3 regions of the Pseudomonas moorei genome follow, and region 3 is predicted to be linked to each of the others. Evidence: predicted binding sites of a transcription regulator. Region 3 holds the regulator's gene; each other region holds the start of a gene.
The links. The regulator FliA, encoded in region 3, starts transcription of late flagellar genes. The targets are predictions, from matches to a motif close to CTAAAGTTTNNNNNNNNNNNGCCGNTAA.
Positions count from the first base shown of each region.

Region 1: the regulator FliA is predicted to act here: its motif matches at 4,192-4,219, upstream of flgM (flagellar biosynthesis anti-sigma factor FlgM).
Region 2: the regulator FliA is predicted to act here: its motif matches at 2,984-3,011, upstream of ACGJAX_RS17845 (methyl-accepting chemotaxis protein).

Region 1 is NZ_AP035776.1:6,397,003-6,404,993, forward strand. It holds gene flgD (flagellar hook assembly protein FlgD) at 1-300, opposite strand, end outside; gene flgC (flagellar basal body rod protein FlgC) at 316-759, opposite strand; gene flgB (flagellar basal body rod protein FlgB) at 763-1,170, opposite strand; gene cheR (protein-glutamate O-methyltransferase CheR) at 1,440-2,267, opposite strand; gene ACGJAX_RS29860 (chemotaxis protein CheV) at 2,314-3,246, opposite strand; gene flgA (flagellar basal body P-ring formation chaperone FlgA) at 3,330-4,091, shown strand; gene flgM (flagellar biosynthesis anti-sigma factor FlgM) at 4,256-4,582, shown strand; gene ACGJAX_RS29875 (flagellar export chaperone FlgN) at 4,632-5,099, shown strand; gene ACGJAX_RS29880 (flagellar brake protein) at 5,192-5,938, shown strand; gene ACGJAX_RS29885 (MFS transporter) at 6,002-7,366, opposite strand; gene ACGJAX_RS29890 (glutamine synthetase family protein) at 7,436-7,991, opposite strand, start outside.
Region 2 is NZ_AP035776.1:3,771,924-3,779,914, forward strand. It holds gene ACGJAX_RS17825 (isochorismatase family protein) at 1-148, opposite strand, end outside; gene ACGJAX_RS17830 (hypothetical protein) at 282-434, opposite strand; gene ACGJAX_RS17835 (LLM class flavin-dependent oxidoreductase) at 565-1,608, opposite strand; partial or broken gene ACGJAX_RS17840 (cache domain-containing protein) at 1,978-2,862, shown strand; gene ACGJAX_RS17845 (methyl-accepting chemotaxis protein) at 3,064-3,768, shown strand; gene ACGJAX_RS17850 (flavin reductase family protein) at 4,152-4,637, opposite strand; gene ACGJAX_RS17855 (cytosine permease) at 4,961-6,367, shown strand; gene benA (benzoate 1,2-dioxygenase large subunit) at 6,570-7,934, shown strand; gene benB (benzoate 1,2-dioxygenase small subunit) at 7,931-7,991, shown strand, end outside.
Region 3 is NZ_AP035776.1:6,131,240-6,139,230, reverse strand. It holds gene flhA (flagellar biosynthesis protein FlhA) at 1-1,708, shown strand, start outside; gene flhF (flagellar biosynthesis protein FlhF) at 1,720-3,048, shown strand; gene fleN (flagellar synthesis regulator FleN) at 3,165-3,995, shown strand; gene fliA (RNA polymerase sigma factor FliA) at 3,992-4,732, shown strand; gene ACGJAX_RS28610 (chemotaxis response regulator CheY) at 4,899-5,270, shown strand; gene ACGJAX_RS28605 (protein phosphatase CheZ) at 5,290-6,078, shown strand; gene ACGJAX_RS28600 (chemotaxis protein CheW) at 6,125-7,991, shown strand, end outside.

The DNA.
Region 1 (7,991 bases), 270 kb from region 3:
CGACGAGTTGTAGTTGCTGGCAAGACCGCTCACGGTGGTGTTGAGCGTGGTGATCCCCTCCAGGCTGCTGAACTGGGCCAACTGGGCCACGAACGCGCCGTTGTCCTGCGGCTCCAGCGGGTTCTGGTTTTTCAGCTGCGTGACCAGCAATTGCAGGAACGCGTCCTTGCCCAAGGCTTGGTTGCCCGTAGCACTGCTGGTTGCTGACGCCAGACCATTCGTCGTGGTGTTGGTCTTGATGGAGGAGTTGGCCAGGATATCGTTGAGGCTCAAACTGCTGGTGGTATCGCTAACACTCATTTGAATCGCCCCTTATCACTGACCGAGGGTCAGGACTTTCTGCATCATGGTTTTGGCCGTGTTCATCATTTCGGCGTTGGTCTGGAACGAGCGGCTCGCGGAAATCATGTCCGCCATCTCTTCCACCACGTTGACGTTCGGGTAATAGACGTAGCCCTTGGCGTCGGCGGCCGGATGGTTCGGCTCGTAGCGCGCCTCGAGGTTGCTCTGGTCTTCGACCACGCCCATGACCTGCACGCCTTGACCGGCAGCGTCCTGGTTCTGGAACAACGAATCGCTGCCGCCGCTCTGGCCGCCCTGGAACATGGTGGCGAATACCGGGTGACGCGCGCGGTAGGTCTGGTCGATGCTCGACGAGACGGTTTCGGCGTTGGCGATGTTCGAAGCGACGGTGTTCAAGCGAGTGGTCTGCGCACTCATGCCGCTACCGGCAATGTTGAAAACACTGGATAGAGACATGGCTTACTCTCCACGCAGGGCTGACACCAGCCCTTTGAATTTACTGTTGAGCAGGGTGAAGCTGGCCTGGAAGCCAATCGCGTTTTCCGCGTAGTTCGACTGTTCCAGCTGGGCGTCCACGGTGTTCTGGTCAATCGACGGTTGCATCGGCGTGCGGTACATCAGCGATTCGTCAGCATTGCCCAGCCCTTGCGCTTCGATATGACGGCTGTTGGTCATGTTCAAGGCGATGGTGCCGTTTTGGTTTTTCTCGCTCTGTGCCGCGAGCACTTTGGAGAAATCCAGATCCCGGGCCTTGTAGTTCGGGGTGTCGGCGTTGGCAATGTTGTTGGCCAGGACTTCAGCGCGCTGGGCGCGAAAGCCCAGTGCCTGTTCGTGAATACCGAGCGCTTTATCGAAGCTGATGCTCATGTCGGGAAACCTTCGGGTGACCTGATTTTTCGTACGATGGACATAGCAAGCGTCATGCCAAGTCAGAAAACCCCGTAAACCGGGGCTTTGCGGGCAGAGGCTAGGCGGCAATGCCAGAAAAGCGGCAACGGGTTTCCGCCGGATGCCGCTTTTCTGCCGCCTGGCATCCAATCCCGAGTACACCACTTGCCAACTCCTGGCGCGGTACTCGCCAGACACAAAAAAACGGGAGCCCCATAAGGACTCCCGTTTTTATGACGCCGACAAAATCACTTCGCCTGATAAATGATCCCAGGGCTGCACTGGACCATCTGGTAATGATCCGGCAATCCGTTCAGCGCTTCTGAAGCACCAAGGAACAGATAACCGCCAGGCTTCAACGTGCTGTGAATACGCAACAGGATGTCCTTCTTCACTTCGGCAGAGAAGTAGATCAGGACGTTGCGGCAGAACACGATATCGAACTTGCCCAGGCTGGCGTAGCTGTCCAGCAGATTGAACGAACGAAACTCCACCCGACTCTTGATCGGTGCCTTGATGACCCAGCGCCCCGGCCCTTTCGGGTCGAAATATCGCTGCAGTCGCTCGGGCGACAGACCGCGACCAATGGCCAGGCTGTCGTACTCGCCGGTCTTGCAGTTGGTCAGCATGGTGCCGGAAAGATCGGTGGCAACGATTTGCACCCCCATCCTCAACTGGCCCATGTTGGCCCGCTCGAACTCATCAATGGACATCGACAGCGAATACGGCTCCTGACCCGACGAGCATGCCGCCGACCAGATGCGCAAACGCTGGCCGGGACTGGCCTTGATCGCTTCGGGCAGTACCTTGTTCTTCAAGACTTCAAAGGGGTAGGTATCACGAAACCACAGGGTTTCGTTGGTGGTCATTGCGTCGACCACCTGCTCGCGCAAACCGCTGCGCGGCTGGGTCTGCATGCGCTGGACAAGCTCACCCAACGACTTGATACCCTGCTGCTCCATCAGTTTGTTGAGACGGCTCGATACCAGATACTGCTTGTTTTCACCGAGCAAAATGCCACAGGCTTTTTCCAGGAATACCCGGAACTGTTCGAAATCCAAATTACCCGTTGACAATGCTGCCGCCTCTTAAATCGTGTTGACTGCCGGGGGCCGAACGCCCCTAGCTAATGTCTGCTGCTTTGATCCGGTCGACTACCCGGGATGCCAGGTCATCAGGACGGAATTTGGCGAGGAAGTCATCGGCACCGACTTTCTTGACCATCGCCTGATTGAACACACCCGACAACGAAGTATGCAGGATGATATGTAGCTTTTGCATGCGAGGGTCGTTGCGGATTTCCGCCGTCAGGGTGTATCCGTCCATCTCCGGCATCTCGATGTCGGAAATCATCATCAGGAACTCTTCCTCCGGCTTCTTGCCCTCGTCGACCAGTTTGCGCAGGTAATCCAGCGCTTGCCGACCGTCGTTCAACGCCACCACTTCGACGCCAACCGTTTGCAAGCAGCGCGTGACCTGTTTGCGTGCCACCGACGAATCATCGACTGTCAACACACGCAGAGAGAGCGCCTTGTGCTGGGTTTCGACATCCACCACACCAACCGAAATCGCTTCCGGTGTCGGCGCCACTTCCGCCAGCACTTTCTCGACGTCGATGATTTCGACCAGTTGATTGTCGACGCGAGTCACGGCCGTCAGGTAGTGATCGCGGCCAGTGCCCTTGGGCGGCGGATGAATCTCCTCCCAGTTCATGTTCACAATGCGTTCCACCGAGCGCACCAGGAACCCCTGGGTCTTGGTGTTGTACTCCGTGATGATCACGAAAGGGTTGTTCTTGTCTTTCAAGCCCCCGGAGCCGGTCGCCATCGCCAGATCAAGGATCGGAATGGTCGCCCCCCGAATATTCGCCACGCCGCACACGACAGGACTGGACTTGGGCATCAGTGTCAGTTGGGGGCATTGCAGCACCTCCCGGACCTTGAACACGTTGATCCCATAGAGCTGCTGGCCGTCAAGACGGAACAACAACAGCTCAAGGCGATTCTGCCCCACCAGTTGCGTGCGCTGGTTTACCGAATCCATTACACCAGCCATGCCCAGACTCCTACACCAACGCTAAGTGTTGTTGCGACGCACATTCATCTCTAAACGGCACGGCGCTTGCTTTTTATCTCTCTATGAACAGAGAACCGACATTTTTTCGACGCCTTACCACACCCTACCGCAGATTACTCGGCGTGCTGGCGACTGTGTGCCTGTTCAACGCTGGCAGCCCTGCCCTTGCTGACCCAGTTACCTTGCCTGACATGCTTATCGGCGTCACCCAAGGCTTTCTTGAGTTCACCGTAGAAGACTATCTGGCCACCAGTCAAACGGAAGGTCGCTATGAAATCCAGGTTAACCAGCTCGATCCGCGCATGCGCATGCCGATGTGCGACAAGGAATTGACAGCCTCGCTGGAGAGTCCGGCCAAGCCACTGGGCCGGGTAACGGTCAAGGTCCGGTGTGAGGGAGCATCCCCCTGGACCGTCTTCGTACCCGCTCAAGTACGCCTGTTTCGTGACGTTGTGACCACCACCCGCCCCCTGCGCCGCGCCGGCATTGTCGAGCCTGGAGACGTGACATTGCGTGAGCGCGATATCAGCCTGATCAACCAGGGATATTTGACCTCGGTGGATCAGGCGATCGGGCAAAAACTTACCCGACCAATGGTCGCCGACCAGGTCATTACCCTGGTGCACATGGAGCAAGCGGAAGTCGTTCGCAAGGGCGATCAGGTGGTGATTACCGCGCGCAGTGGTACGCTCAGCGTGCGAATGCCAGGCGAAGCGCTGGCCAACGGTGGCTTGAATGAACAGATCCGGGTCAAGAACCTCAACTCGCAGCGGGTCATCAAAGCTCAGGTCACCGCGCCGGGGCAGGTGGAAGTAGCCATGTAGGGCTCCCTGTTCATGAAGATGGCGCTTCCTGAGGCTGTTCCCTAAACTGTGCTCCATGCGGGGCAAGCGCCGACGCGCGCAAGCTCCCGGATAAATGGGCCTAAAGTTTTGCAGGGGATGGCCGAAAACAGGGCAAGCGTCCAAATTCCCAGAGGTTTTTTATCATGGTCATCGATTTCAGCCGTTTGAACAGCTCCTCGTCACTTACGGGCAGTACACGTACCAGCGCGAGCAAGGAAACGGCCGACGCCGGCAAGTCCGCAGCGCTGAATACCCCGGCCGAACAGGCCAGCACCGTTAAGAGCGGGGAATCGGTACATCTCAGCAATGAGGCTCAACAGTTGCAAAAGGTCACTGATACGCTGCGCGATCAGCCTGTCGTCGACAACGCCCGCGTGGCCGCGTTGAAAGCAGCGATTGCCGATGGCAGCTACAAAGTCGACAGCAACCGTGTAGCCAGCAAACTGCTCAACTTCGAAGCCCAGCGCTAGGCCCACGGCCTGCGCCAGGCTTTTGGACGCTTAAAAACCAAGGCCAGCCATGCACGACACTAATTTACTGCAACTGATCACCGACGATTTTGCTCCAGCGCAACAATTGCTGGAGTTACTGCAGACCGAGTCCCTCGCCCTGCATGGTCGCGACATGCCCCTGCTCGAAAACGTTCTGGCACAGAAACAGGCATTGATCATTTTGCTCGAACAGCATGGCCGCAAGCGCAGCGAAATTCTCGCCAGCCTCAACTTGCCAACCAACCGTAGCGGGCTGGAGCAGCTGGCCAGCCATTCGAGCATTGGCGAACAGTTGCTGGCGCAGAGCGACGTGCTGACCAACCTCCTGGCCCAGTGCCAGACCACCAATGCCAGCAACGGTCAGTCGATCCTGATACAGCAAGCCGCTACGGCTGCCCAGCTGAAAATTCTTACCGGCGGCGAACCTCCTGCGCTCTACGATGCCAGCGGATCATTCTCCAAGCTTGTGAAACCGCGCCCGCTCAGTCAGGCTTAAGCTTGTCGATGAGCACGCTCTATCAAGACGCGAAACATGCTGGCAAAATGCTGGCTAGCCGTAGTCAAAACTTGTCTGGAGATTGATTAACCGTGTCCAATGCCTTAAATGCGGATGATGCTCCGCAGCCACCCAAGGTGCTTAGCACGCCTCTGGAAATCTCCAGCAACCTGCGCCAGCTGCAAGAAAGTCATGACCCGCTGATCATTACGTTTCATGAGCGCAGCCAGCGCTTCCAGAGCTATCTGGTGGACGTTGATCGTGAAAGCAAGATGATTGCCCTGGACGAAATGATTCCCCGAGACGGCGAACGTTACTTGTTGGCCGGCGAACCCTTCAAGGTCGAAGGCTTCCACGAAGGCGTGCGTATTGCCTGGGAAAGCAACGGTCCGCTGACCATCGACGAATCCGGCGGTACTCGTTGCTATCGCGGCGCACTGCCCGATGAAGTGGTCTACCATCAGCGCCGCAATGCGTTCCGCGCTGCGTTGAAACTGGCACAATTGGTCGACGTCGACCTGGATGGCGAGAAACTCAAGGCACCGATCAGCGGCAAGTTGCTAGACATCTCGGCTACCGGTTGCAAGCTGCGCTTCTCTGGCGACATCTCTGGAAGCCTGCAATTGGGTCAAGTCTATGACCGCTTCGTGGCCGCCCTGCCTTTTGGCAAGATGATGGCCCCGGTTGAGTTGCGTTACTTGCACTTTGAAGAAAAGATCTCCACTACCTTCGCCGGTGTGCGCTTCCATAACATGAGCGGATTGGTGCAACGGCAGGTCGAACGGTTCGTCTATCAGCTGCAACGCGAAGCGCGGCGCTTCGACAAAGATGACTTCTGAAACAGAAGTCTGAATAAAAGCGGGCAGTCCCTTGCGGTGACTGCCCGTTTTTTTGCCTCAATGTTATGGCCTGGCCTCGGTGAAACTTTTTTCGCTGCCCGTGTCCGGCTGCTCCGGAGGCGTATCTGCTTCAGGCTCCGATGCAGACTCCGGTTCGGAAGGTATCGGGTTCTGCATCTGTTCCTGCACCATCTGCTCATCCACCCGCGGATCGAGTGCAGCCACCAGTGGCGAGCTCGACATACTGTCCGGCATGGCAACGTGGTGCAGCGGCGCATCTTCCACCTGGTGCAGGTTGGTCACCGCTTTCGGACGAATTCGCCACACCAGGACCAACGCAAAAAAGCTGAAGAATGCGTAAAGCATCTGGCTGCCGAACAACTTCATCAACACCCCGGCCACCAGCGGTCCGATGCTGGCACCAACCCCGTAGGTCACCAGTAACATCGCAGTCAGCGATACCCGACGATCCCCCTCGATGTGGTCATTGGAAAATGCCACGGCCAACGGATACAGACAGAACTGAACCAATGAGCAGAGAAAACCGGCGATGAACAACACCTCCAGCGGCACCCGCTCCATGATCGCCAGCGGCAAAGCGGCCAGCGCCAGACTGAAAGCGAAACTGCGGATCAACAGCGCCCGGTCATAGCGATCGGACAACCACCCCAGAGGCCACTGCACCAGCAACCCGGCAAAAATACAGCTACCCATGAACAGACCGACCTGTTCGGTGGACAACCCCTGCTGCGAGGCATACAGCGGTGCCAAGCCATAAAACGAGCCGACGATCAGCCCCGCTCCCAACACCGTACTCAACGACTGCGGCACCCGCTTGATAAAGAACCGAGGCTCCATCGGTGCCGGATGCAACGGTGCCGGGTGAATGCGTCGGGTCAAGGCCACCGGCACCAGGCACAAGGTAAAACACAGAGCGACCAACATCAGCAGCTCGAGCCCCAGTCCTGGGTGCATGACCAGAATCAGTTGTCCAAGCACCAACCCCAGATACGAAGCAATCATGTAGCCGCTGAACACCATCCCGCGCTGCTTGGTGTCGGCCTGTTCGTTGAGCCAACTCTCGATGACCATGTATTGGCACATCATGCCTAGGCCGACGATCACCCGCAGGAAAAGCCAGGCAGGCAACCAGTTCACCAGGCCATGGCCCAGCACTGCCGCGCCAACGATCCCGGCACAGGCCGAATAAGCTCGAATATGACCAACCCGGGCGATCAGTCGATGGCCGATCTTGCCACCCAGCACAAGACCGAAATAGTTGGCAGCCATCAACGCACCGACCCAAAGGCTATCGACATGGTCGGCAGCCAGGCGCAACGCCAGGTAAGTACTCAACAAGCCTGAACCGATCAACATCATCAGCGAGGCGAAATAAAGCGCTCGAAAGGATTTCCAGATTTGGCGCATCGGCGTTCCGAGCGGCTCCTTGCAGTGAGAAACGGGCTATCCAAACGATAGCCCGATGTCGACATTTCGTCAGGCCTGGGCCGCTAGAACACGCCTTTCCCAGGGAGTAATTTCATCATGGAAGCTGGTCAGCTCCAGGGTCTTCGAAGCAATGTAGCCTTCGATGAACTCCGAGCCGAACAGTTCCTTCGCCAATTGGCTACGTTTCAGACGCACCAGAGCTGCATGCAAGGTACAGGGTAACGAAAGATTGTCCGGCACTTCAAATTCGCCCTGGATCGGATCGCTCGGTTCCAGTTGTCGTTCAATGCCATAGAGTCCCGCCGCCAGGCTTGCGGCAATTGCCAGATAAGGATTGGCATCAGCCCCCGGCAAGCGATTCTCGACCCGACGAGCGACCGGCGAACTGGCCGGAATACGCAAGCCTGCCGCCCGGTTGTCATGGGACCAACAGGCATTATTCGGTGATGCGAAGGGATGGAACAAGCGCTGATACGAGTTCACGTTCGGTGCAAACAGCGCAGTGAAATCGGCCATGCAGATCTGCTGTCCGGCGATGAAATGATGGAAGGTCGCCGTCGGTTGATCGTCTTCGCCACTGAATACGTTACGTCCGCTATCCATA
Region 2 (7,991 bases), 2.4 Mb from region 3:
TATGGCGGGTATAGATAACGGGGACCCGCTGCTGGCGGGTGCTTTCGAGCAGTGTGGCGGTGTTGGCCAGCACCGAATCGAAGTGTTCGAGGACGAAACCGTCCTCCTGTTGCATGTCGATGATCAACAGTGCGTTTTTATTGTTCATAGAGCAAACCTGATCATGGGCCGGACACTGTTGCGTCCAGCCAGCCCGATAAACACCGGGCCGAAGCACAATGCACCGCAAACGCGAGGCTACCGCCCGACGCCGAGGTACGTGGATTCCTGTTCGGGAGTGCTTAGTGAACTATTTGCCAGAAGCCGTTCTGCTTGGCCGAAACACTGGCGCGCAGACGCTTGAAATGCAGGTGCGAAGCGGTCCATTCACCGCGCAGGTAAGCCCGCGCGGCGCCGGAGGGTAGGGCGAGTGATTGGAGACGACCATTGAACATGGGAATCAACCCTGTAGGAGCGAGCCTGCTCGCGAAAAACCTGAGAACACCGCGGGGTGTCTGACCCCCAGCGTTATCGTTGACGAACATCGCGAGCAAGCTCGCTCCTACAGACAGCAACGCAGAGGACTCAGCGGAACGCCGGGACCACGTGTTTGATAAACAGCTCCAGGGATTTCTTCTTCTCGGCGTGCGGCAGGCTGTTGTCGCACCAGAAGCTGAACTCGTCGACACCCAATTCCTGATAGTACTTGATGCGCGGAATGATCTCTTCCGGGGTGCCGATCATGGCGGTCTTGTGCAGGCTGTCCAGTTCGAACTCCGGACGGCCGGCGAATTTCTCTTCCGGGCTTGGCGCCAGGAAGCCGTTGACCGGGGTTTCCTTGTTGCCGAACCAGGCATCGAAAGTGCGATAGAACTTGGCGATCGCCTTGGCCCCGACTTTCCAGCCTTCAGGATCGTCAACCGAGTGCACATGGGTGTGACGCAGCACCATCAGTTGCGGGCGCGGCACGTCCGGGTTGTTGTCCAAGGCAGTCTGGAACTTGTTCTTCAGGTCCAGGACCTCTTCGTCGCCTTTCATCAACGGCGTCACCATGACGTTGCAGCCATTGGCCACGGCGAAATTGTGCGAGTCCGGGTCACGAGCGGCGATCCACATCGGCGGGTTCGGCTTCTGGATCGGCTTGGGCACGCTGGTGGAGGTCGGGAATTTCCAGATGTCGCCGTCATGGGCGTAGTCGCCTTGCCACAGCGCGCGGACCACCGGAACCATTTCCCGCAATGCCTGGCCGCCGCTTGATGCGGGCATGCCACCGGCCATGCGGTCGAATTCAACCTGATAAGCGCCACGGGCCAGGCCCACTTCCATGCGCCCGTTGCTGATCACGTCCAGCAATGCGCATTCGCCAGCAACCCGGATCGGGTGCCAGAACGGCGCGATGATGGTGCCGGCGCCCAGGTGGATGGTGGTGGTCTTGGCGGCCAGGTAGGCCAGCAGCGGCATCGGGCTCGGCGAGATGGTGTATTCCATGGCGTGGTGCTCACCGATCCAGACGGTGCTGAAACCGCCGGCTTCGGCCATCAGGGTCAGCTCGGTCAAGTCTTCGAACAGCTGGCGGTGGCTGATGCTTTCGTCCCAACGTTCCATGTGTACGAACAGGGAAAATTTCATGACGCTTACCTCGGATCTTTTGTTGTCGGCCTGTCGACTGCGGGCCTGTTGCCTGGAATGAGCGCGGGGCTCCCCGTTGTTCTCGCCAGTGTAAAGCGCGTTCCTGAGGACGGCTGTTCGGCTGATGGGTTATTGGTATACCATAATATGGAATATCCGCAAAATATTTCTCTCCGACGGTCACATTCTCACCTCACAAGGAAGGCGAGCTCGATGAACATAAAACAAAAACTGATCATGGCTTTCGCGCTGATCGCCAGCCTGCCGGTGCTGCTGGTGGCGGTGTGGATCATCCTCAATGTGCGCAACGAGGCGCGCGAGACCTTCATCGACAGCAGCGGGCGGGAGATCCGCCAGGTGGAAAACGCCATGCAGCTGTTTTTCGAAGGCATCAGCCAGAACGTCGCCTACCTCGCCGAACACCCGCAGCTGCAAAATATCGACGCCCATCTCAAGCGCTATCTGTCCAGCGACGCGGCGCAAGTGGCGATGGGCGAGCAGGATCAGCGGCTGTTTGATCTGTTCGCCGGGCTGGCCAGGAGTCACTCGGCGTACGCCTATCTGTCCCTGGGCACGCAGGAGGGCGGGTATGTGTTCTGGCCGGGCGATCCGAAACTCGCCGGTTATGACCCGCGTACCCGTCCCTGGTACAAAACGGCGATGGCCCAGCCCGGCAAGACCCTGCGCACCGAGGCCTATTACTGGGCGGCCGACGATGTGGTGCTGGTCAGCACCGTGCGCAGCTTCAGCAATCGCCTGGGCGGCAACGGCGGGGTGGTGAACATCGATGTGTCGCTCAAGCAACTGACTGACCTGATCAAGCAGATCAAGCTGGGCGAGAGCGGTTACCTGATGCTGATGGAAGGCAACAACACGGTGCTGGTCGATCCCCATGACCCAAGCCACAACTTCAAGAAACTCGCTGATCTGGGTGACGGTTATCGGCAGTTGGGCGAGGCCGGCAAGGGCCTGGTCGAGGTCGAACTGGCGGGCGAGCGTTACATGGCCTTCGTCTGGCCGTCGGCATCGTTGGGCTGGCGTTTTGTCGGCGTGGTCCGGGAAAGTGAAGTCATGGCCGCGGCCACGCGCCTGACTTGGGTGATTGCCCTCATCGCGCTGGTCAGCGCCGCACTCTTCGCCATGGCCGGCGCCTGGTTTGCCGGACTGATCGTCAAGCCCATTCGCGGCGTCGCCAGCGGCCTGGAAGGCATCGCCCAGGGCGAAGGCGATTTGACCGCGCGCCTGACCGTGCGTGGTCGGGACGAAACGGCGCAGTTGGCCGGCTGGTTCAATCAGTTCCTCGAAGCCATCCGCACCCTGATCCAGCGCATTGGTCTGGCGTCGGGGCAGATCCACAGCAGTTCGGGAAGCGCCACCGAAGTTTCGGCGGAAATGGCCGATGTCGCTGCACGCCAACGCGAAGCCGTGGACATGGTCTCTACGGCATTCCATGAAATGGTGGCCACCTCCAATGAGGTGGCGCGCTCTTGCAGCCAGGCCGCCGACTCGGCGGATAACGGCCAGCGCCAGGCGCGCACCGGGCAACAGCAGATCGACGCGGCGGTGACCAATGTCGGGCGCCTGAGCGAGGAAATCAGCCACTCCGCCGAGGCGATGCAGCAACTGGAGCAGGACAGCAATGACATTCAGTCGATCCTCGGCACCATTCGCTCGATTGCCGAGCAGACCAACCTGTTGGCGTTGAACGCCGCCATCGAAGCCGCGCGAGCGGGCGAGCAGGGGCGTGGTTTTGCGGTGGTGGCCGACGAAGTGCGGGCGCTGGCCAAGCGCACATCGGACTCGACCAGTGAAATCGATGGTTTGCTCGGCAATCTGGCACGGCGTACCCACCAGATGGGCAAACAGATGCACGCCAGCCTGGAGGTGTCCCAGGAGACGGTGTTGTCGATCAATGAAGCGCGGGAGAGTTTCGGGTTGATTCGCGAGTCGGTGGACGTGATCCGCGACATGAACACGCAAATCGCCACCGCGGCGGAAGAACAGCATCAGGTGGCCGAGGATATCAACCGGCACATCAGCCAGATCCACGGTGATGCGCAACTGGTCGCCAGCCTGGCCGATGCCACGCGCCAGGACGCGCAGAACCTGACGCAGCTGTCGCAGACGTTGAATGGCCTGGTCAATCGGTTCCGTACCTAAGGCGTGGCCCCTGCAGGAGCGAGCCAGCCCGCGCTTGGGCTGACCTGTAGGAGCGAGCCTGCTCGCGAAAAACGTCCGGACACCACGGGAATTCAGACAGCCAGCGTTATCGTTGACGTCCATCGCGGGCAGGCCCGCTCCCACAAGGATTTGCGTGGCGCTTGCGGGAGCGAGCCAGCCCGCGTTTGGGCTGACCTGTAGGAGCGAGCCTGCTCGCGAAAAACGCCCGGACACCACGGGAATTCAGACAGCCAGCGTTATCGTTGACGTCCATCGCGGGCAGGCCCGCTCCCACGGGGATTTGCGTCGTCCCTGCGGGCGCGAGGCTTGCGGGTCTGATAGCCCGATCAAAACGGTAGGAGCGACGGCGGAATCTTTTGAAATCAGGCCGGAACGGGCAGGGCGCCCATTTTGCCGTGGCAATACACCAGTGGTCCGGCGTTGTGCCGGGGCACGATCAGGTTCTTCACCGCGCCGACCATGATCGCGTGGTCGCCCCCTTCATATTCGCGCCACAGTTCGCATTCGATGACCGCCGTGGCGTTGGCCAGGATCGGGTTGCCCAATTCGCTTAGTGTCCACTCGATGCCTTGCGCCTTGTCTTTGCCCTTGCGCGCGAAGGCATAGGCTTCGCTCTGCTGCCCACCGGACAGCACGTGGATGGCAAAGCGTTTGTTCTTGATCAGTACCGGGTAGGAATCGGAGCTGTAGTTGGGGCAAAACAGCACCAGGGCCGGGTCCATGGACAGCGAGCTGAACGCACTGGCCGTCAGGCCGACGATTTGCCCGTCGTCGTCGAGCGTGGTGATCACGGTTACGCCGGACGGGAACGAGCCCATGACTTGTTTGTAGATGGCGGCATCGATCATTGGACTGTCCTCGGGTGTGAAGCTTGGTTTTTATGAGTTTGTAGGTCTGATGGTATACCGTAATACATCGTTTGCAAGCGCTTTTTCTGCGGCCCGATAAACGTGCACCTTTAGTCTTGAAGTCAGTAAATACGCGGCTTTCAGCTAGGCACAGCGTGCGGTTTTGCGGCAGGATTGCGCATCAGATGGGCTCGCAAAGACCGGATCAGTCTTGTGAAAGGTTTGGAATACCATAATATGGTGCGCATCTGAGGGGCGGCCAGAGAGTCCCCCCGGTTTGGCTTCATACAAAGATAAGAACAGACAAACTCGAGTTCATGCATATGTCCCAGATGTCCCGGCAAGACCCGTTGATCGAGAATCACACGGTCGACTACGTTCCACTCGCAGAGCGCCACGGGAAGGCCCGCGATCTTTTCACCCTATGGTTCAGTACCAACATTGCACCCCTGCCCATCGTCACCGGTGCCATGGTGGTTCAAGTGTTCCATCTCAACTTGTTCTGGGGGCTGCTGGCGATTGCCCTGGGGCACATGGTCGGCGGGCTGGTGATTGCCCTGGCATCGGCCCAGGGCCCGCGCATGGGCATTCCGCAAATGGTCCAGAGCCGGGGTCAGTTCGGCCGCTATGGCGCGTTGCTGATCGTGTTCTTTGCCGCCCTGATCTACGTCGGTTTCTTCATTTCCAACATCGTGTTGGCCGGCAAGTCGATCGTCGGCATCGTGCCTTCGGTGCCGGTGCCCGCCAGCATCCTGATCGGCGCCCTCAGCGCCACCGCCATCGGGGTGATCGGTTACCGCTTCATCCACACCCTCAACCGCATTGGCACCTGGGTGATGGGCAGCGCGCTGCTCGCCGGCTTCCTCTATATCTTCGCCCATGACTTGCCAGTGGACTTCTTCACCCGCGGCGGTTTCAACCTGTCTGGCTGGTTGGCCACGGTGTCCCTGGGGATCATCTGGCAGATCAGCTTCTCGCCTTACGTGTCGGACTACTCGCGCTACCTGCCGGCGGATATCGGCATCACTCGTCCGTTCTTCGCCACTTACCTGGGCGCGACCCTGGGCACGATCCTGTCATTTACCTTCGGCGCGGTGGCGGTCCTGGCGACCCCGGAAGGCACTGAAGCAATGGCTGCGGTGAAGCAATCCACCGGCTGGCTGGGGCCGATTCTGATGGTGCTGTTCCTGCTCAACATCATCAGTCACAACGCCTTGAATCTGTACGGCGCGGTGCTGTCGATCATCACTTCGATCCAGACCTTCGCCAGTCAGTGGACGCCGAGCATCAAGGTGCGCGTGGTGTTGTCGAGCGTGGTGCTGGCGGGTTGCTGCGTGGTGGCGCTCGGCGCTTCGGCGAATTTCATCTCGCAGTTCATCGGGCTGATTCTGGCGCTGTTGTTGGTGCTGGTGCCGTGGGCTTCGATCAACCTGATTGATTTCTATGTGATCAAGCGTGGCTGCTACGACATTGCTTCGATCTTCCGTGCCGACGGCGGGATCTATGGGCGCTTCAATCTGCACGCGATCGTGGCGTATTTCATCGGGATCATCGTGCAATTGCCGTTTGCCAATACGTCGCTGTATGTCGGGCCTTACGCCAATCTGGTTGAGGGGGCGGATCTGTCGTGGCTGGTGGGGTTGGTGGTGACGTGTCCACTGTATTACTGCCTGGCGACCCGTGGGCAGGCTCGGTTGAGCGGGGTGGCGCGGTTTGGTTTTACTGACTGATTTTTGATTGGCAGTGTTTGTCTGGAATGCCCGGCCTTTGGCCGGGCATTTTTGTTTTCTGGTGTTGTTCGGGGAAGTTGCCGCCAGAATCCCCTTCATCTGTTGCACAAAACGGATAAAGGTCTGCACCCCGCGGATAGTCCGTCATCCCCCCTCGTCCTAGCATGACCCTGCCTGAACAATAACAACGGAGGCGGCGGCCATGACCCTGCGACCCGAATATCTTCACTCCCTGCTTGAAGACGACCCTGCCCAAGGCCTCTATCGCTGCAAGCGCGAGATGTTCACCGACCCGCGCCTGTTCGATCTGGAGATGCAACACATCTTCGAAGGCAACTGGCTGTACCTGGCCCATGAAAGCCAGATCCCCAATATCAATGATTTCTACACCACGACCATGGGGCGCCAGTCGATCTTCATCGCGCGCAACAAGGACGGTGTGCTCAACGCTTTCCTCAACGCCTGCAGTCATCGCGGCGCGACCCTGTGCCGGCACAAGTCCGGCAACAAGAGTTCCTATACCTGCCCGTTCCATGGCTGGACGTTCAACAACTCCGGCAAGCTGCTCAAGGTCAAGGACCCGGCCAATGCCGGCTACCCGGCGAGCTTCAACTGCGAAGGCTCCCACGACCTGACCAAAGTCGCGCGTTTCGAGTCCTATCGCGGTTTCCTGTTCGGCAGCCTCAAGGCCGATGTGGTGCCGCTGGTGGAGCACCTGGGCGAGTCGGCGAAGATCATCGACATGATCGTCGATCAGTCGCCCGATGGCCTGGAAGTGCTGCGCGGCTCTTCCAGCTACATCTATGAAGGCAACTGGAAACTCACTGCCGAAAACGGTGCCGACGGTTACCACGTCAGCTCCGTGCACTGGAACTACGCGGCGACCCAGAACCAGCGCAAACAGCGCGAGGCCGGTGATACCAACCCGACCATGAGCGCAGGCAGCTGGGCCAAGCAGGGCGGTGGTTTCTATTCCTTCGACAAGGGCCACATGCTGCTCTGGACCCGCTGGGCCAACCCCGAGGACCGTCCGCTGTACGAGCGTCGCGACGAACTCGCCCAGGACTTCGGCAAGGCCCGCGCCGACTGGATGATCGAGAACTCGCGCAACCTGTGCCTGTACCCGAACGTGTACCTGATGGATCAGTTCAGCTCGCAGATCCGCATTGCCCGGCCGATCTCGGTCAACCGCACGGAAATCACCATCTACTGCATCGCCCCCAAGGGCGAGAGCGACGCTGCGCGTTCGAGCCGGATTCGCCAGTACGAAGATTTCTTCAACGTCAGCGGCATGGCCACCCCGGATGACCTGGAGGAGTTCCGCTCCTGCCAGACCAGCTACCAGGGCAGCGTCACCACCTGGAATGACATGTCCCGCGGTGCCGAGCACTGGATCGAAGGTGCCGACGAAGCAGCCAAAGAGATCGACCTGCACCCGCTGCTCAGCGGTGTGCGCACCGAAGACGAAGGCCTGTTCGTGCTGCAACACAAGTATTGGCAGCAGACCATGCTCAAGGCCCTGGCGGACGAGCAGTCCGGGCTGATTGCCGTGGAGACCGTGCAATGACCATCACCTATGACCGTGTGCGCGATTTTCTCTACCGCGAAGCGCGTTACCTCGATG
Region 3 (7,991 bases):
GACCAAGGGTGCCGGACGCATCTCCGAGGTGAGCGCGCGTTTCACCCTGGACGCGATGCCCGGCAAACAGATGGCCATCGACGCCGACCTCAACGCCGGCCTGATCGATCAGAGCCAGGCCAAGCTGCGCCGGATGGAGGTTGCCCAGGAGGCCGAGTTCTACGGTTCGATGGACGGTGCCAGCAAGTTCGTTCGCGGTGACGCCATTGCCGGCCTGCTGATTCTGTTCATCAACCTGATCGGCGGCATGGCGGTCGGGATCTTCCAACACAACATGAACTTTGCCGATGCCGGCAAGGTGTATGCGCTGTTGACCATCGGTGACGGTTTGGTGGCGCAATTGCCATCACTGCTGCTGTCCACCGCTGCCGCGATCATGGTGACCCGTGCTTCCGGTTCGGAAGACATGGGCAAGCAGATCAATCGCCAGATGTTCGCCTCGCCCAAGGCGCTGGCGGTGGCGGCGGGCCTGATGGCGGTCATGGGCCTGGTACCCGGCATGCCACACTTCTCGTTCCTGAGCATGGCGGCCCTGGCGGCAGGCGGCGCCTACCTGTTCTGGAAGAAGCAGAACGCGGCCAAGGTCCAGGCGCTGCAAGAGGTCAAGCGTCAGCAGGAACTCTTGCCTTCGCCGGCCCGCGCTCAGGAAACCAAGGAGCTGGGTTGGGACGATGTGACGCCTATCGACATGATCGGCCTGGAAGTGGGTTATCGCCTGATTCCGCTGGTCGACCGCAACCAGGGTGGCCAGTTGCTCGCGCGAATCAAGGGCGTGCGCAAGAAGCTCTCCCAGGATCTCGGTTTCCTGATGCCCACCGTGCATATTCGTGACAACCTCGACCTCGCGCCAAGCGCCTATCGCTTGACCCTGATGGGGGTGATCCTGGCCGAAGCCGAGATTTACCCGGAGCGCGAGTTGGCGATCAATCCGGGGCAGGTCTACGGCACGCTCAACGGCATTAACGCCAAAGATCCGGCTTTCGGCCTGGAGGCGGTCTGGATCGAAATCAGTCAGCGTTCACAGGCGCAATCGCTGGGTTACACCGTGGTCGATGCCAGTACAGTAGTGGCAACCCACTTGAACCAGATTTTGTACAAGCATTCGAGCGAGCTGATCGGTCACGAAGAAGTGCAGCAACTCATGCAGTTGCTGGCCAAAAGCTCGCCAAAACTGGCGGAAGAGCTGGTACCGGGCGTGGTTTCGCTGTCGCAACTGCTCAAGGTTCTGCAGGCGCTGTTGGCCGAGCAGGTGCCGGTGCGGGACATCCGCAGCATTGCCGAAGCCATCGCGAACAATGCCGCCAAGAGTCAAGATACTGCCGCATTGGTGGCCGCCGTGCGCGTCGGCGTATCCCGCGCCATCGTCCAAAGCATTGTAGGCACTGAGTCGGAGCTACCGGTTATCACGCTGGAGCCAAGGTTGGAACAAATATTGCTCAATAGTCTGCAGAAGGCAGGGCAAGGCTCGGAAGAGGGCGTTCTGCTGGAGCCAAGCATGGCCGAGAAGCTGCAGCGCTCATTGATCGATGCAGCGCAGCGTCAAGAGATGCAAGGTCAACCGGTGATTCTGCTGGTGGCCGGTCCGGTTCGCGCGATGCTCTCGCGATTTGGCCGGCTGGCAGTCCCGGGTTTGCATGTGTTGGCTTACCAGGAAATCCCTGACAACAAGCAAGTGACCATCGTTGCGACAGTAGGGCCCAACGGCTGAGGTAGTGGTTTATGCAAGTTAAGCGTTTTTTCGCCGCCGATATGCGTCAGGCCATGAAGCTGGTTCGTGATGAGCTGGGCGCCGACGCCGCCATCATTGGCAACCGCCGCATTGCCGGTGGTGTCGAGCTCACGGCTGCCCTGGATTACAAACTGTCGGCGCTGGCCCCGCGTGTTCCGAACATGGAACTCGAAGACGAGCTGCGCAAGACTCAATCGCGGATCGTCACCGCCCAGGCTGAATTGAGCCTGCGAGGCGATGGCGAGAGCGACAAGAGCACCAATCGCCAGTTGTTCGCCGGCCTGCCGTTGACCGCCGCCGAGCCGTTGATCGAGCCCACCTATGCCGAACCCCGTCGTCCTGCGCCGGCCGCTGCGCCAGCCTCGAGTGGCGTGGACCCGCGGGCGTTCGATTCGATGCGTTTCGAGCTCAATAGCTTGCGTGAACTGATGGAAGTGCAGCTGGGCTCCCTGGCCTGGAATCAGCTGCAAGGCAGCCGCCCTGAACAGGCGAACCTGTGGCGCCGCCTGCAGCGCATCGGTCTGTCCGGCCCGCTGTCGCGGGATTTGCTGGCGCTGATTACCGATATCGACGAGCCCCGTCAGGCCTGGCGCATGTTGCTGGCGCATCTGGCGCGGATGATCTCCACGCCGGAACTGGAACCACTGGAAGAGGGTGGCGTGATTGCCATGGTCGGCCCCGCCGGCATGGGCAAGACCACCACCCTGGCCAAGCTGGCCGCCCGTTACGTGCTCAAGTACGGCCCGCAGAACATCGCGCTGGTGAGCATGGACAGCTTCCGGATCGGGGCTCAGGAGCAGCTCAAGACCCTCGGTCGGATTCTCAACGTGTCGGTGACCCACGTCGATCCGGGGCAATCGCTGGTGCAAGCGCTGGATCCGTTGCTGCGCAAACGCGTGGTGCTGATCGACACCGCCGGCCTGCAGGCCAGCGATCCGGCCCTGCGCATGCAGCTGGAAAGCCTGGCCGGGCGTGGCATCAAATCGAAAAATTATCTGGTTCTGGCAACCACCAGCCAGAAACAGGTTCTAACCGCCGCTTATCACAGTTACAAGCGCTGCGGGCTCGCGGGCTGCATCCTGACTAAACTGGATGAAACGGCAAGTCTGGGCGAGGTGTTGAGCCTGGCCATCAGTCATGAATTGCCGGTGGCCTACCTGACCGATGGCCCGCGGATCCCGGATGATTTGCATCTGCCGCGTCGTCATCAGTTGGTCAGTCGCGCCGTCAGCGTGCAAATGCAGGAAGAACCCAGCGAAGAAGCCATGGCTGACATGTTCGCTGACATCTACCACAGCCCGACCAAGCAGGTTGGCTGAGGTAAAAATGAATAGTTTTTGTACCTACATCGATGGTCTGCCATGCATTGTTCCGGTTGAGAACGCGCAGCCAGTAATGTGGCCTCCGTCTATGCAAGACAAGGTAAAGAAATAACATGGGCAGCATGCATCCCGTACAGGTGATCGCGGTGACCGGCGGCAAAGGTGGCGTCGGGAAGACTAATGTGTCAGTGAACTTGTCCCTGGCTTTGGCTGAGCTTGGCCGGCGCGTCATGCTGCTGGACGCCGATCTGGGGCTGGCGAACGTCGACGTTCTGTTGGGGCTGACACCCAAACGTACCCTGGCCGACGTGATCGAAGGCCGCTGCGAGCTGCGCGACGTCCTGTTGCAGGGCCCCGGCGGCATCCGCATCGTTCCCGCCGCGTCCGGGACCCAGAGCATGGTTCATCTGAGCCCGGCGCAACACGCCGGCCTGATCCAGGCATTCAGCGATATCGGCGACAATCTCGACGTACTGGTGATCGACACCGCTGCGGGCATTGGTGACTCGGTAGTCAGTTTTGTCCGCGCGGCGCAGGAAGTCCTGCTGGTGGTCTGCGACGAGCCGACGTCGATCACCGACGCCTACGCCTTGATCAAGTTGCTCAACCGCGATTACGGCATGAACCGTTTCCGCGTCCTGGCCAACATGGCGCAGAGCCCGCAGGAAGGCCGCAACCTGTTCGCCAAGTTGACCAAGGTCACGGACCGCTTTCTCGACGTTGCCCTGCAATACGTCGGTGCCGTGCCTTACGACGAAAGCGTGCGCAAGGCCGTGCAGAAGCAGCGCGCCGTCTATGAAGCGTTTCCGCGTTCCAAGTGTTCGCTGGCGTTCAAGGCCATCGCCCAGAAAGTCGATACCTGGCCGCTGCCGGCCAACCCCCGTGGGCACCTGGAGTTTTTCGTCGAGCGCCTCGTGCAACAAACGGCAGGACCCGTGCTATGACCGCCAGCGGTTACAACCTCTACAAGAAGTCGGCACGTGACGCGCAGTACGAATTGATCGAGCGTTACGCGCCACTGGTTAAACGCATTGCCTACCACTTGCTGGCGCGTCTGCCGGCCAGTGTCCAGGTCGAAGACCTGATCCAGGCCGGCATGATCGGCCTGCTGGAAGTCTCGACCAAATACGACGCCAGCAAAGGCGCCAGTTTCGAAACGTACGCGGGCATCCGAATCCGCGGCGCCATGCTCGATGAGGTGCGCAAGGGGGACTGGGCACCTCGTTCGGTTCACCGCAACACGCGCATGGTCAGCGATGCAATTCGCTCGATTGAAGCTAAAACCGGCCGTGACGCTAAAGATCACGAAGTTGCGGCCGAACTCCAATTGAGTCTCGACGATTATTACGGGATTTTGAACGACACCCTGGGCAGCCGGTTATTCAGTTTCGACGATCTGTTGCAGGACGGCGAACACGAAGGGCTGCACGAGGATGGCGCGAGTGCTCATCTCGAGCCGTCGCGCGACCTGGAAGATGAACGCTTTCAGGCGGCGCTGGCGGACGCGATTGCCAATTTGCCGGAGCGTGAGCGACTGGTGTTGGCGCTGTACTACGACGAAGAGTTGAATCTCAAGGAAATCGGTGAGGTCCTGGGGGTTAGCGAATCTCGGGTCAGCCAGTTACACAGCCAGTGCGCGGCCCGTTTGCGGGGGCGTTTGGGAGAGTGGCGAGCGCGTTGAAGGCAGTGTGGGGGCACTGCGACGTGGCGGGTGGGGTGTTGAACCGCGCCGGTCTCGATCCGTTGTACTCCAGACAGTCATTGAGTGCTTTGCCAGATTGATTGAAATGGCGCGTCCAGGTGCTGGGCGCGTTTTAGTCTGCTTGGAGGTCGAATTGGACAAGAACATGAAAATCCTCATCGTTGATGACTTCTCAACGATGCGGCGGATCATAAAAAACCTGTTGCGTGACCTTGGGTTCACCAACACGGTCGAGGCCGACGATGGCACTACCGCCATTCCGGTTCTCAACAGCGGGAGCATCGACTTTCTGGTGACGGACTGGAACATGCCTGGCATGACCGGTATCGATCTGCTGCGCCACGTGCGTGCCGATGAAAAGCTCAAGCATCTGCCGGTGCTGATGGTGACCGCCGAAGCCAAGCGCGAGCAGATCATCGAAGCCGCCCAGGCCGGTGTTAACGGCTATGTGGTCAAACCCTTCACGGCCCAGGCGTTGAAAGAAAAAATCGAAAAGATTTTCGAACGCATCGGTTGAACTGCGCCACGGGGGAGCTATGGGGCATAACGAATCATCGCAGGGCGATTTCGAATCGACCCTGAAAAAACACGCCGTCGAACTGGTCGCGAGCCTTGAAAAGGGCAGGTTCGGCGATGCTGTGCAATTGATCCATGAGCTCAACCAGACCCGTGACCGCGGCCTGTACCAGGAAGTGGGCAAGCTCACCCGCGAGCTGCATAGTGCGATCGTCAATTTTCAGATTGACCCGCACATGCCGCAAGCCGAGGAAGTGTCACAGATCACCGATGCCACCGAGCGTCTGGGGTATGTGGTCAAGCTGACGGAGGCTGCGGCCAACCGCACCATGGACCTGGTGGAAAACGCCACGCCGCTGGTCAATCGCCTGAGTGAAGAAGCCCAGGCCTTGAGCACGGACTGGGGACGTTTCATGCGCCGCGAAGTCGGGGCTGAAGAGTTCCGCGAGCTGGCCCGGCGAGTCGACGGGTTCCTGGCGCGCAGCAGTGAAGACGGGCGTGCGGTGTCGAGCAACCTCAACGACATTCTGCTCGCCCAGGATTACCAGGACCTCACCGGTCAGGTGATCAAGCGTGTGACCCAACTGGTCACCGAAGTCGAAAGCAACCTGCTCAAGCTCGTGCTCATGGCCAGTCAGGTGGACCGCTTCGCGGGCATCGAACATGACCGTGAAGCGATGCTTGCAGAAAAAGATCCACAAAAACATCTCTCTCAGGGTGAAGGTCCGCAGATTCATGCCGATAAAAGAGAAGACGTTGTGTCCGGTCAGGACGATGTGGACGATTTGCTATCCAGCCTAGGGTTTTAGAGTTCTAGGTATTTTAGGTTTTTAGACCTGTAGGAGCACACCCTTAATGAGCTTCGGCGCCGATGAAGAGATCCTTCAGGATTTCCTGGTTGAGGCCGGCGAGATTCTAGAGCAACTGTCCGAACAACTGGTCGAGCTGGAAAGCCGGCCGGATGACGCGGACCTGCTCAATGCAATTTTTCGCGGTTTTCACACTGTAAAAGGGGGCGCCGGCTTCCTCCAGCTCAACGAGTTGGTGGAGTGCTGTCACATCGCCGAGAACGTGTTCGACATCCTGCGCAAGGGCGAACGTCGCGTCGACTCGGAATTGATGGACGTGGTTCTCGAAGCACTGGACGCGGTGAACAGCATGTTCAGCGAAGTCCGCGAGCGTAGCCCGATCACGGCGGCCACACCCGAATTGCTCGCAGCCCTGGCCCGTCTGGCCGAGCCGCAAACCGCTGACGAGGCGGCGCCTGCACCTGCGGTAGAAGAAGTGGTGCAAGAGCCTGTTGCCGAAAGCGAGTCGGGCGACATCACTGACAATGAATTCGAACAACTGCTGGACTCGCTGAATGCCGTCAAGGCTCAGGCCGAAGCGCCAGCCGCTCCAGCAGCAGATAGCGCTGCCGCTGCCAGTGACGAAATCACTGACGCCGAGTTCGAGTCACTGCTCGATCAATTGCATGGTAAAGGTCAGTTCGCCGTCGATGCCCTGGCATCACCTGCGGCGTCCAGCGAACCGCCTGCGCCTAAAGCGCCAGGCGACAGCTCCGACATCACCGACGACGAATTCGAAGCGTTGCTCGATCAGTTGCACGGCAAGGGCAACTTTGCGGTCGACGCACTGGAATCGGCCATCGCTTCGGTGCCGGCGCCGGCAGCACCTGCCGCTGCGGCGGCGGGTAGCGATCTGATCACCGATCACGAGTTCGAATCGCTGCTCGACGAATTGCACGGCAAAGGCAAGTTCACTGATGTGGGTACTGCTGCAACCGGTACCGCCGCTTCGGTGGCCACGCCAGTCGCCAAGGCAGCAGCGCCGAAACCTGTCGCCAAAGCCCCCGAACCCAAAGCTGAAGCGCCGGCGCCTGCCGCCGCACCGGCAGCCGCCCGTGCCCCGGCCGCTCCGCCTGCGGAGAAGCCGGCCAGCGAAGCCGAGACCACCGTGCGGGTCGATACCGCGCGTCTCGACGAAATCATGAACATGGTCGGCGAATTGGTATTGGTGCGTAACCGCCTGGTCCGCCTGGGGGCCAACAGCGCCGACGAGGCCATGTCCAAGGCGGTGTCGAACCTGGATGTGGTTACCGCCGATCTGCAAACCGCGGTCATGAAGACCCGGATGCAACCGATCAAGAAGGTCTTCGGTCGCTTCCCGCGTCTGGTTCGCGACCTGGCTCGCCAGCTCAAGAAAGAGATCAACCTGGAACTGGTCGGCGAAGAAACCGACCTCGACAAGAACCTCGTCGAGGCCCTGGCCGACCCGTTGGTCCACTTGGTCCGTAACGCGGTCGACCACGGCATCGAGTCGCCGGAAGAACGCGAAGCTTCGGGCAAGGCCCGTGGCGGCAAGGTGATCCTGGCCGCGGAACAGGAAGGCGACCACATCCTGCTGTCGATCTCCGATGACGGCAAGGGCATGGACCCGAACGTCCTGCGCTCCATCGCGGTAAAACGCGGAGTGATGGACAAGGACGCGGCCGATCGCCTGAGCGACACCGAGTGCTACAACCTGATCTTCGCCCCGGGCTTCTCGACCAAGACCGAGATTTCCGACGTGTCGGGTCGTGGCGTGGGCATGGACGTGGTGAAAACCAAGATCTCCCAGCTCAACGGTTCGATCAACATCTACTCGGCCAAGGGCCAGGGTTCGAAGATCGTCATCAAGGTGCCGTTGACCCTGGCGATCATGCCGACACTGATGGTCATGC